2 regions of the Bacillus haimaensis genome follow, and region 1 is predicted to be linked to the other one. Evidence: predicted binding sites of a transcription regulator. Region 1 holds the regulator's gene; the other holds the start of a gene.
The links. Region 1 encodes CtsR, which represses protease genes until heat stress. Its sites were predicted from a motif close to ATGGTCAATAAAGGTCAAACA; they were not measured.

Region 1 (5,715 bases):
GCCTCATCGATAAGGTCAATCGCCTTATCCGGCAGGAAGCGGTCCGAAATATAACGATCGGAAAGCTTAACCGCCTGTTCAATCGCTTCATCCGTGATAGATACACGGTGATGCGCCTCATAGCGGTCACGCAGTCCTGTCAGAATCTGAATGGACTCAGCCGCTGTTGGCTCATCCACCTGAATCGGCTGGAAGCGTCGCTCAAGCGCGGCATCCTTTTCGATATATTTACGATACTCATCCAGGGTTGTGGCACCGATACATTGAAGCTCCCCACGAGCAAGGGATGGTTTCAAAATGTTGGATGCATCAATGGCACCCTCCGCACCGCCTGCTCCAATCAACGTATGAAGCTCATCAATGAATAGAATGATGTTGCCTGCCTGGCGGATTTCATCCATCACCTTTTTCAGGCGATCCTCGAACTCCCCACGATATTTCGTTCCTGCTACCACTGTACCCATATCAAGCGTCATGACACGCTTATCACGAAGAATCTCCGGCACCTCGTTGTTGACAATCTGCTGCGCCAATCCTTCCGCGATAGCCGTCTTCCCTACCCCAGGCTCTCCAATCAGAACCGGGTTATTTTTTGTTCTTCTGCTAAGTACTTCAATCACACGCTGAATTTCTTTTGCTCTTCCGATTACCGGATCCAGGCTACCTTCTCTTGCAACAGCTGTAAGGTCACGCGCAAGACTATCAAGTGTAGGTGTGTTCACATTCTGGGAAGCTCCACCCTGATGGCCTCCTGAAGATTCATTGCTGCCCAGTAGCTGAAGCACCTGCTGGCGAGCCTTGTTCAGGCTGACACCAAGATTATTCAGTACACGTGCCGCCACTCCCTCGCCTTCACGGATCAAGCCGAGGAGGATATGCTCTGTGCCTACATAGGAATGTCCCAACTTACGGGCTTCATCCATGGAAAGCTCAATCACTTTCTTCGCACGAGGTGTGTAGTGCGGAATGGATTGTCCGCTATCTTGTCCACGTCCAATCAAATTCTCCACTTCTTTTTGAATCTTCTCCGGACCAAGGCCAAGAGCAATCAGCGCTTTAGCGGCAATACCCTCTCCCTCTCTTACCAGTCCTAACAGGATATGCTCTGTCCCAATATTATTATGGCTTAAACGAAGTGCCTCTTCCTGTGCTAATGCAAGTACTTTCTGTGCTCTCTCTGTAAATCTACCGAACATCATATATAATCGCCTCCCGAGTAATTTATAATTTTAAACGAAGTCTTTCTCTAATTAAGCTCGCTCTACGAATATCTCGTTCATCTGGTCTTAATGGACCGCCAGCATACTGCTGCAAAAAGCCTGGCTGCGTTAAAATCATCAATTCATTCAAAATGGATCTCGATATATTCTCGATATACCCCAAGTCAATGCCAAGTCGTACATCGGATAAGCATTTTGCCGCTTCCTTCGTTTCCATCACCCGGCTATGGGCCAATATACCATAGGAACGAAAAACTCTGTCTTCTAATTGTATGTTGGAAGTTTTAACTAATGCTTCCCTTGCCGACCTCTCCTGTGCAATTAGTTGCTGCACCACACTAAGCAGGTCATTCACAATATCCTCTTCAGATTTTCCTAGAGTCAGTTGATTCGAAATTTGAAAAATGTTTCCTAACGCTTCGCTGCCTTCCCCGTAAATCCCTCTCACTACCAGCCCCAACTGGTTGATTGCCGGGACAATACGGTTCATTTGCTGAGTCATAACAAGTGCCGGCAAGTGCATCATCACCGAAGCCCTCATCCCTGTCCCCACATTGGTCGGGCAGCTGGTTAAGTAACCTCGTTTTTCATCAAAAGCATAATCTATCTTTTCCTCCAGCCAATCATCGAGCCCATTGGCCATCTGTAAAGCTTCTTTCAGCTGCAGTCCTGGAAAAAGACACTGAATACGAATATGATCCTCTTCATTTATCATAATGCTCACTTCTTCATTCGGTGATAGCAAACATGCACCATACGTCGAATGTTCTGCAAGCTGCGGACTGATCAGATGCTTCTCCACCAGGACTCTTTTCTGCAGCGCGTTGAGCTCCTCCATAACAAGAAACTCCAATTCACCAAGTTCCTGAAAGGTCCGCTCGGAAAAATGTGTTCTCAACGTTTCGACGATTTCCTTTGCCTCCTCATTGCTAGAAACGGTAGGAAATCGCATCTCCTCCAGATTCCTGGCCAGCCTCACTCTGCTGCTAAGCACAATATCAGAAGCGGGGCCCTCCTGCTTCATCCAGGAACTGACTTCATTATTCAAAAAGTGTTCAAGAGACATTTATTGCTCCTCCTCTCTTTTATCACTTAATTTCTTTTCCAACCCTCTAATCTTATCTCTTATATTCGCTGCGCTTTCGAACTCTTCCTGTAAGATAAGTTCTTTTAATTCTTCTTTTAGCGCATCTATCTCTTTTCTGACATGCATGCTTCCACCAATCCGCTTGGGGATCTTACCCGCATGCACCGTATTGCCGCTATGAAACCTTTTCAAAATCGGCTGCATCTTATCCTCAAATGTCCGATAGCATTCCGAACAGCCAAACCGTCCAATTTTGGTGAACTGCGGAAATGTCATCTTGCACCGTTCACATTGGAGGACCTTGGTCTCCTTGAACTCCTCCGGCTTTTTGTTCGAAATCAGCTGCTCTGAATTTAACAATCCAGCAATCAGATTATTTAAAGAAAACCCCGATCCCCCGGAGAACATGGACATGTTTCCCTTTTCCTGTGCGCACTGCTCACAGATATGCACTTCCGACTTCTCCCCGTTAATCACTTTCGTAACATGCAACGTCGCAGGACGCTCCTTACATTCCTGACACACCATCGTGTTTTCCCCCTTAACGGTACTTAAGAGTAGTAAGCATCGCTTTTAGCATTCTTGCCCGCAGCTCATCTCTCTCCGGCAACCCTAAATAGATAACAGAACGATCCATCACACTAACCATTATCTTCGCCTCGCGTGCAGAAATTACCTTCTCCTCCACTAATCGAAAAATAACATCCTCTGCACTCGATTGCGAAACACGCACATCTATCAAATTAATAATCTGGTCAATAAGCTGCAAGTGATCATGGGTCTTTATCTTTATGATCCTGATATAACCACCGCCACCGCGCTTACTCTCCACCAGATATCCTCGTTCAATTGTAAATCTCGTATTTATCACATAATTGATCTGAGAAGGTACACATTCAAACTTATCAGCAATCTCACTCCGTTTTATCTCCGCAGAATTCTCCCTGCTTCGCTCTAAAACCTGCTTTAAATATTGTTCAATGACATCAGATATGTTCCTCATGCTATCCCCCCATCTGACCTTGACTATCTTTGACTATAATTAAAATATATAAGACCACCAAAAAATTTTCAATAAATATCTCTCACAACAACAGAATTCCACTTTTGGCCAGGATGTAAACATCAATTGGTCAAATTTGTTCAGAGAAGTTGAAATGGTGATTTGGGAGGCGGTTGTATGTATGGTGAAAATATCGGTTTGCTGGGGGCGGGTCTTGGTTTAGGTATGTGCCGGGCATAGGAGGCTTACATGAAAACGCCGTCCTTCCCACACCAGTGCCTGGCCCCTCCATCCACTATCAACCTCTTTCTCCGCCAAACAAATAAAGAGGGGCCTGGCACTGATAAGTACCGCTCCTCACAACAAAATATACAAAGAACATAAACCAAACACCACACCAGTGCCTCATTAGTACTAATTTTTCTCCTAACTTTCCTGGCAATTAACTTGATTGATTCCCTCGGTAACTGATTTTGGAGTGTATGAGGGTACCATTCGGCTTGGTTGATTCCTTCAGTATTTAGATTTTGAGCGTGTAAGGGTATCATTCTGTCTATTTGATACCCTCACTGCTTGATTTTGAGTGGAGACAGGGAATCATTCCGCCTGTTTGATTCCCTCACTACCTGATTTTGAGCGATGTAAGGGTATCATTCTGCCTTTCCTAGGCCAGCGCCTAGCACTACTAAGTACCATCCCCCCACCTACACCAGTGCCTGGCCCCTCCACCAACCACCCAACCTCTTTTTCCCCCAAACAAAAAAAGAGGGGCCTGGCACTACTATGTACCGCTCCCCACAACAAAATATTCAAAGAACCAGAACCAAACACCACTCCCTCCACCACACCAGTGCCAGGCCCCTCCATCCACCACCCAATCTCTTTCTCCCCCAAACAAAAAAAGAGGGGCCTGGCACTAATAAGTACCATCCCCCCACCACACTCATCCAAAGAACAATAAACAAAACAACTCCCCCACCCACATCAGTGCCTGGCCCCTCCACCCACCACCCAACCTCTTTCTCCACCAAACAAAAAAAGAGGGCCCTGGCACTAATAAGTACCATCCCCCACAACACCCCATCTAAAAAACCAAACCCCAAACAACACAAAAAAAGACCAGCACCCAAAGCGCTGATCTCTCCTCTAAATTTGCCTGGCAACGTCCTACTCTCACAGGGGGACAGCCCCCAACTACCATCGGCGCTGAAGAGCTTAACTTCCGTGTTCGGTATGGGAACGGGTGTGGCCTCTTCGCCATCATTACCAGACATATTCAATTGAAGGATGTTCCTTCAAAACTAGATAACGTATTTTCTTACCAAGATTCACAAGTGCCGTTCATTGTTTTTTGGGTTAAGTCCTCGATCGATTAGTATTCGTCAGCTCCACATGTCGCCATGCTTCCACCTCGAACCTATCTACCTGATCATCTTTCAGGGATCTTACTTGCTAGAAGCAAAAGGAAATCTCATCTTGAGGGGGGCTTCATGCTTAGATGCTTTCAGCACTTATCCCGTCCGCACGTAGCTACCCAGCTATGCCTTTGGCAAGACAACTGGTACACCAGCGGTGCGTCCATCCCGGTCCTCTCGTACTAAGGACAGCTCCTCTCAAATTTCCTGCGCCCACGACGGATAGGGACCGAACTGTCTCACGACGTTCTGAACCCAGCTCGCGTACCGCTTTAATGGGCGAACAGCCCAACCCTTGGGACCGACTACAGCCCCAGGATGCGATGAGCCGACATCGAGGTGCCAAACCTCCCCGTCGATGTGGACTCTTGGGGGAGATAAGCCTGTTATCCCCGGGGTAGCTTTTATCCGTTGAGCGATGGCCCTTCCATGCGGAACCACCGGATCACTAAGCCCGACTTTCGTCCCTGCTCGACTTGTAGGTCTCGCAGTCAAGCTCCCTTGTGCCTTTACACTCTGCGAATGATTTCCAACCATTCTGAGGGAACCTTTGGGCGCCTCCGTTACTCTTTAGGAGGCGACCGCCCCAGTCAAACTGCCCACCTGACACTGTCTCCCAGCCCGATAAGGGCTGCGGGTTAGAATTTCAATACAGCCAGGGTAGTATCCCACCGACGCCTCCACCGAAGCTAGCGCTCCGGCTTCTCAGGCTCCTACCTATCCTGTACAAGCTGTACCAAAATTCAATATCAGGCTACAGTAAAGCTCCACGGGGTCTTTCCGTCCTGTCGCGGGTAACCTGCATCTTCACAGGTACTATAATTTCACCGAGTCTCTGGTTGAGACAGTGCCCAGATCGTTACGCCTTTCGTGCGGGTCGGAACTTACCCGACAAGGAATTTCGCTACCTTAGGACCGTTATAGTTACGGCCGCCGTTTACTGGGGCTTCGGTTCAAAGCTTCGCTTGCGCTAACCTCTCCCCTTAACCT
Region 2 (5,715 bases), 790 kb from region 1:
TGCACGTCTTAGGTGGTTAGAGATGAGGGGTTTTCCTATTAAACGGCTCATCGCTTCCCCAACATCTATTCACTGGGGGGTGATCAATCGTGTCCTACGCTTCTGAAACAAAGAAAGAATTAACAACGATTGAAATCAAGGATTGTTGCGTAAAAGCCGAGCTTGCCGCATTGATTCGAATGAATGGTTCACTCTCCTTTTCCAACAGGAAATTGATATTGGACATTCAAACGGAAAATGCTGCGATAGCAAGAAGAATCTATACGCTGACAAAAAAGATATATGATGTACGTGTCGAACTGCTTGTACGTAAGAAAATGAGGCTGAAGAAGAATAACGTCTACATTGTTCGCTATGCCGAGCAGGCGCACTACATCCTGGATGAACTGAAGATCCTGAAGGACGGATTTACCTTTGTCCGTGACATATCGCCGGAATTAATCGCCAAGAAATGCTGCAAGCGCTCGTACTTGCGTGGGGCATTTCTAGCAGGAGGGTCCGTGAATAATCCGGAAACGTCTTCCTATCATCTAGAAATTTTTTCACTTTACCATGAACATAACGAATCTTTGTGCGAACTGATGAATATGTTTCACTTAAACAGTAAAACGCTGGAACGCAAGAAAGGATTCATCACCTACTTGAAAGAGGCGGAGAAGATCGCTGAATTCCTAAGTATCATCGGTGCCCATCAAGCATTGTTGAAGTTCGAGGATATCCGCATCGTGCGAGATATGAGGAACTCCGTCAACCGTCTCGTGAACTGCGAAACAGCGAATCTGAACAAAACGATAGGAGCAGCCATCAGGCAGGTCGAAAACATCCGCTTCATCGACCGCACTGTAGGGCTTCATATCCTGCCCGATAAATTGAGGGAAATTGCAGAACTTCGCGTCAACTACCAGGATGTGACCTTAAAGGAGCTTGGGGAAATGGTGTCCAGCGGCACTATCAGCAAATCGGGTATCAATCACCGCTTGCGCAAAATTGATGAGATCGCCGATAAATTACGTGCAGGAGAAACGGTTCATTAATTTTAAAATATAAATAGATATAGAGGAGGAAGAATAATGGTACAAAAACAAGTAGATGTTCGTTTGAAAACAGGCTTACAAGCACGCCCAGCTGCCCTTTTCGTACAAGAAGCAAACCGCTTCTCATCAGATGTATTCCTAGAAAAAGACGGCAAAAAGGTGAACGCAAAAAGCATCATGGGCCTTATGAGCCTAGCAATCGGTTCCGGAACAACCATCACCCTGATAGCCGATGGCCACGACGAAGACGATGCAATTGCAGCATTAACCACATACGTACAGCAAGAAAATTAATGGAAAAGGATGCCGTTGATGGTGTCCTTTTTTTGTTTGGGGCGGTGGCTGTTGATTTAGTTTGGAGTTATTATACTCGAAATCCTTTTTTAAAAGTTAATTTGTTTGAGGAAGTTTTGCAGCGCGGGGTTGAGCGGTTTTGTGGAGTTGTGAAACAAACGTTTGTTTAAAAAATGGTATTTTGGTAGAGGGATTTGCTGGTTTTTACCCTGTTTGATGCGTTTTACGGCATTATACTGAAAATCCTTTTTTATAAGTTAATTTGTTTGGATAAGTTTTGCAAGGCGTGGTGGAGGGATTTCGGGGAGTTGTGAAACAAACGTTTGTTTAAAAAATGGTATGTGGGGATAATGAGTGATTTAACTGAAAAACATAGTTACACAGAAGATGCCGCCGCTGAAGAAAAGTGGAAGCGGGCGAAAGTGGCTTCTCTTCGGGCGAAAGGCAGTGGTTTTCGGGCGCAAAAATAAAAATTCGGGCGAAAAGTTCGATAAATCGGGCGAAAAATGAAATTTCCGGGCGAAAGTGGTAGTTTGCAGAAATCACGATTGAAATAAACAAGATGATAATACGTAAAAAAACCCCCGATCCATCCGAATCAGGGGTTCTTCAACTAACTATTAGTTATTTTTAATAACTTTATCAATCAATCCGTACTCAAGCGCTCTTTCAGCTGTCATGAAGTTGTCACGATCTGTGTCGCGTGAGATTACTTCGATCGGCTGGCCTGTGTTTTCGGAAAGGATGGTGTTCAGCTTTTCGCGTAGGAATAGGATGCGTTTTGCAGCGATCTCGATTTCTGTTGCCTGGCCTTGTGCACCGCCAAGTGGTTGGTGAATCATGACTTCAGAGCTTGGTAGCGCAAAGCGTTTGCCTTTTGCACCTGCAGAAAGTAGGAATGCTCCCATGGAAGCCGCCATACCTACACACATCGTGCTGACGTTTGGCTTGATGAAGTTCATTGTGTCGTAAATTGCCATACCGGCAGTAATGGATCCGCCTGGGCTATTGATGTAAAGCGAGATATCCTTTTCTGGATCTTCCGCTGCCAGGAATAGAAGCTGAGCAACAATGGAGTTTGCCACGTTGTCGTCAATTGCACTTCCAAGCAGGATAATGCGGTCTTTTAAAAGACGGGAGTAGATGTCATATGCACGCTCTCCACGGCTCGTTTGTTCAATAACTGTAGGAATTAAGTTCATCTCACTTTTCCTCCTTTAAATTAGGTAATAACCTGAGTTTTGCTAGGTTCATATGTATTAGATTCCGCAACAGAAAAAGTGTTACAGAAATCATTCGGGAACCTAAACCAATTAACAGGCATTTCTTAAACTTTATGTACTTTTATCATACATATAAGGTCAATAATGGTCAAATAAAAACCATCGCAAAAACCCCTATTTTTCTCCATGTAATAATGATATCCATTCTGGGAGGGAATTAAACTTCTGTTTAGACAGAAGGTGCTTTTATACTTCAACTTTAAATTCAATTCAAAGAGCACAACTTAAAATTAGTTAAGCACATCAAGCCCTTGCCAAATAGTAAAAATAATGAAGACTATAAGAATAATAAGAATAAACCATGAAAAGAAATGTTTTTTCCCCGAATGATGGAATAGGCAAAATAGGATAGAAGGCATACAAGACCAATGGCCATCAAGGCGTAAAGCAAATAAAAGAATATGTACAAAATAATCACCCCAATAAAAATATAGATAATCTTATACTAGTCTAATTTTAACATAGCTGTATATAATTGAAGGAAATAGATTTTGTAGCTTGCTTGAATTGTGGTTCCGAGCTATAATAGCATATGGACACAATCTAAATTAGCGCTCGTAGCTCAGGGGATAGAGCGGTGGTTTCCGGTACCACGTCATGCGGGGGTTCGATTCCCTCCGAGCGCGCCAACCTTACATACGGCTGGAAAAACTTACAGCTGGGATCAAGCAAAAACTTATGTTACGATATTACATGTAGCGGACAAGTGCCGTGAAAAACATTTAACTTTCAACCCAGTGTCGGCACACTGGGTTTTCTATTTGTTTACATAACAACAGGGGCCTGACCCTCAGCGCTTTAAAGCGCTGAGGGTCAGGCCCCTTTCTTTTATTACAATAAGATGTTATTTCCCGCTTCTCTGCATTGCCGCCTTGAAGTGGGCGTATAGTTATAGGGGGATGCAGGGCTTCCAACATTTTTCGATACAATTAATCGGGTTTCTCATGTACAATAAGTATGCGCTTACAAGAAGGTGGAAGTGATGAAAGGTGCCAGCGTCCGTTTTCTGACTGAAACACTGAAACCCAAGTGGGGCAACGGACGGTTGCACCTGTAGACTGACAAAATGAAAGTAAGGACAGAAGGGAGAATGGGAATGAAGCAATCTGTAAGTTTGTATCAGGAACAAACACTGAAGCTTGCGATGACGCAGGAGTTGAAGCAGGCCATTACGTTGCTGCAGTATTCTTCGCATGAGCTGCTTGATTTTCTGCAAGAGCAATCTCTGGAAAACCCCCTTTTAGAGCTGAAGGAATTGGAGGCTCCAAGGGAGTTTGCGGCTTCTCGCGTTCAGCGCCTGAGACAGCGCAGCAAACCAGGGGCAAAACAGGGCTTTTCGATCGAGAATTTCAGTAGGCATGGGGAAACCCTTCATCACCATATAGAGCATCAGCTCTTGGATAGCTGTTTGCCAGCAAACCAACTCCAAATCATAAAACGCATGATTGACTATATAGACGCGAACGGATACTTGCAGGAAGAAACCGAAACAATTGCACAGCAGCTAAGGGTTCCAACTCTACAGGTTGAACAGGCCATCATCAATATTCAAAGCCTGGAGCCTGCAGGAATCGGAGCAAGGGATTTAAAGGAATGTCTGCTGCTTCAGCTGAGACGATTACCAAAGCGTTCCCATTTGGCAGAAAGAATTCTGGAGGAAGACTTCACCCTTTTTGCTGAAAAAGCGTGGAAGACCTTGGCGAAAAAACATGAAATCAGTTTAAAGGAGATTCAGGAGGTCCATGATGAAATCGTGAAGCTCCATCCACGACCGGGGAATCTATATGAAACAACGGAAAAACCAAGGTATATCATTCCTGACTTGATTGTACAACAGCTGCATCAACAGTTCGTCGTTTCGTTGAATGAGGAGATCGTGCCCCAGATTGCGATCAACGAGAAGTACAAATCAAGTTTCTCTTCACAAACAGAAGTGGATGCCTACCTCCAGGAAAAGCTGCAGCAATGTCAATGGATCGTCAAGAGCATCGAACATCGTAAGCACACGCTAGTTAAAGTAATGGAAGAGATTGTATCGGCACAGCTGTCCTTTTTCCTGAACGGGCATTCCTTCTTGAAGCCGCTGACACTAAAAGATATTGCGGAGCGCCTCAACGTACATGAGTCGACGGTGAGCAGGGCGACAAAGGAGAAATACGTGCAGACTCCATTTGGACTGTTTGAACTGAAATACTTTTTCAGCCAGAGCCTGACTGGCAGATTTGATGAAGAGAAATCAACCAAGCAGGTGCAGCAGCTTGTGGAGGAACTGGTAAAGGCGGAGGATAAACAGAAGCCTTTGTCTGATCAACAGCTGACAAACCTGCTCCAAAAGCAGTATCATATAGCTATCTCAAGAAGGACGGTCGCGAAATATAGGGATTTATTGAACATCCCGAGCTCCTCGATGAGAAAACGCTACGATTGAGAAGGGTGTAAGAGAAGTGAACCTGAAATTTTATACAAAAGTGGACTGTCCGCTTTGCGAGAAGGCAAAAGCCAGGCTTCAGGAGCTGCAGAGCGAGATGGAATTTTCAATTGAAGAAGTGGATATCTATCAGGACGATGCATTGCTGGAAAAATATCAGATCATGATTCCGGTGGTGGAATTGGATGGAGAAATGCTTGGTTACGGTATCATAAACAAAGAAGAAATAAGAAAGCGTTTACTTGAAAAAATCCGATAGACCCTAGTTGCATAAGGGTTTCACCTTTGTTACAATCAACTTGTAGCAAGGGTGATTTTTTTTACCGCTACTGGGACATAATATGTCATAGCGGGACATTTTGAGTCCAACCAGGTAAAATTTGCACCTTAAAGGGGAAGCTATAATGAAGCAGATTATTGAAGTACAAAAGAAATTGTTGCCTGATCTTCTCTCCATTATGCAGAAACGATACGAAATACTACGTTACATAAGGTTGATGCAGCCGATTGGAAGAAGAAGTCTATCAGGCAGTCTGGGTTTGAGTGAGCGTGTGCTGCGAAGTGAAGTCGACTTCCTTAAAGCACAAAACCTGATTCATGTAAGTGTTGCCGGCATGACACTGACACAAGAAGGTACCGTTCTTTTAAAAAGCCTGGAGGAGATCATGAAAGAGGT

Region 2: a site for CtsR is predicted at 2,686-2,706, ahead of clpP (ATP-dependent Clp endopeptidase proteolytic subunit ClpP). Genes of this name have one in related genera too.

The regions. Positions count from the first base shown of each region.
Region 1 covers NZ_CP158164.1:3,877,843-3,883,557, forward strand. The annotation lists gene clpC (ATP-dependent protease ATP-binding subunit ClpC) at 1-1,199, opposite strand, end outside; gene ABN702_RS19780 (protein arginine kinase) at 1,222-2,286, opposite strand; gene ABN702_RS19785 (UvrB/UvrC motif-containing protein) at 2,287-2,835, opposite strand; gene ABN702_RS19790 (CtsR family transcriptional regulator) at 2,849-3,310, opposite strand; rRNA gene rrf (5S ribosomal RNA) at 4,465-4,581, opposite strand; rRNA gene ABN702_RS19800 (23S ribosomal RNA) at 4,663-5,715, opposite strand, start outside.
Region 2 covers NZ_CP158164.1:121,745-127,459, forward strand. The annotation lists gene whiA (DNA-binding protein WhiA) at 90-1,034, shown strand; gene ABN702_RS00560 (HPr family phosphocarrier protein) at 1,071-1,328, shown strand; gene ABN702_RS00565 (hypothetical protein) at 1,328-1,498, shown strand; gene clpP (ATP-dependent Clp endopeptidase proteolytic subunit ClpP) at 1,949-2,530, opposite strand; tRNA gene ABN702_RS00575 (tRNA-Arg) at 3,163-3,240, shown strand; gene rpoN (RNA polymerase factor sigma-54) at 3,708-5,039, shown strand; gene ABN702_RS00585 (glutaredoxin family protein) at 5,056-5,298, shown strand; gene ABN702_RS00590 (sugar-binding transcriptional regulator) at 5,444-5,715, shown strand, end outside.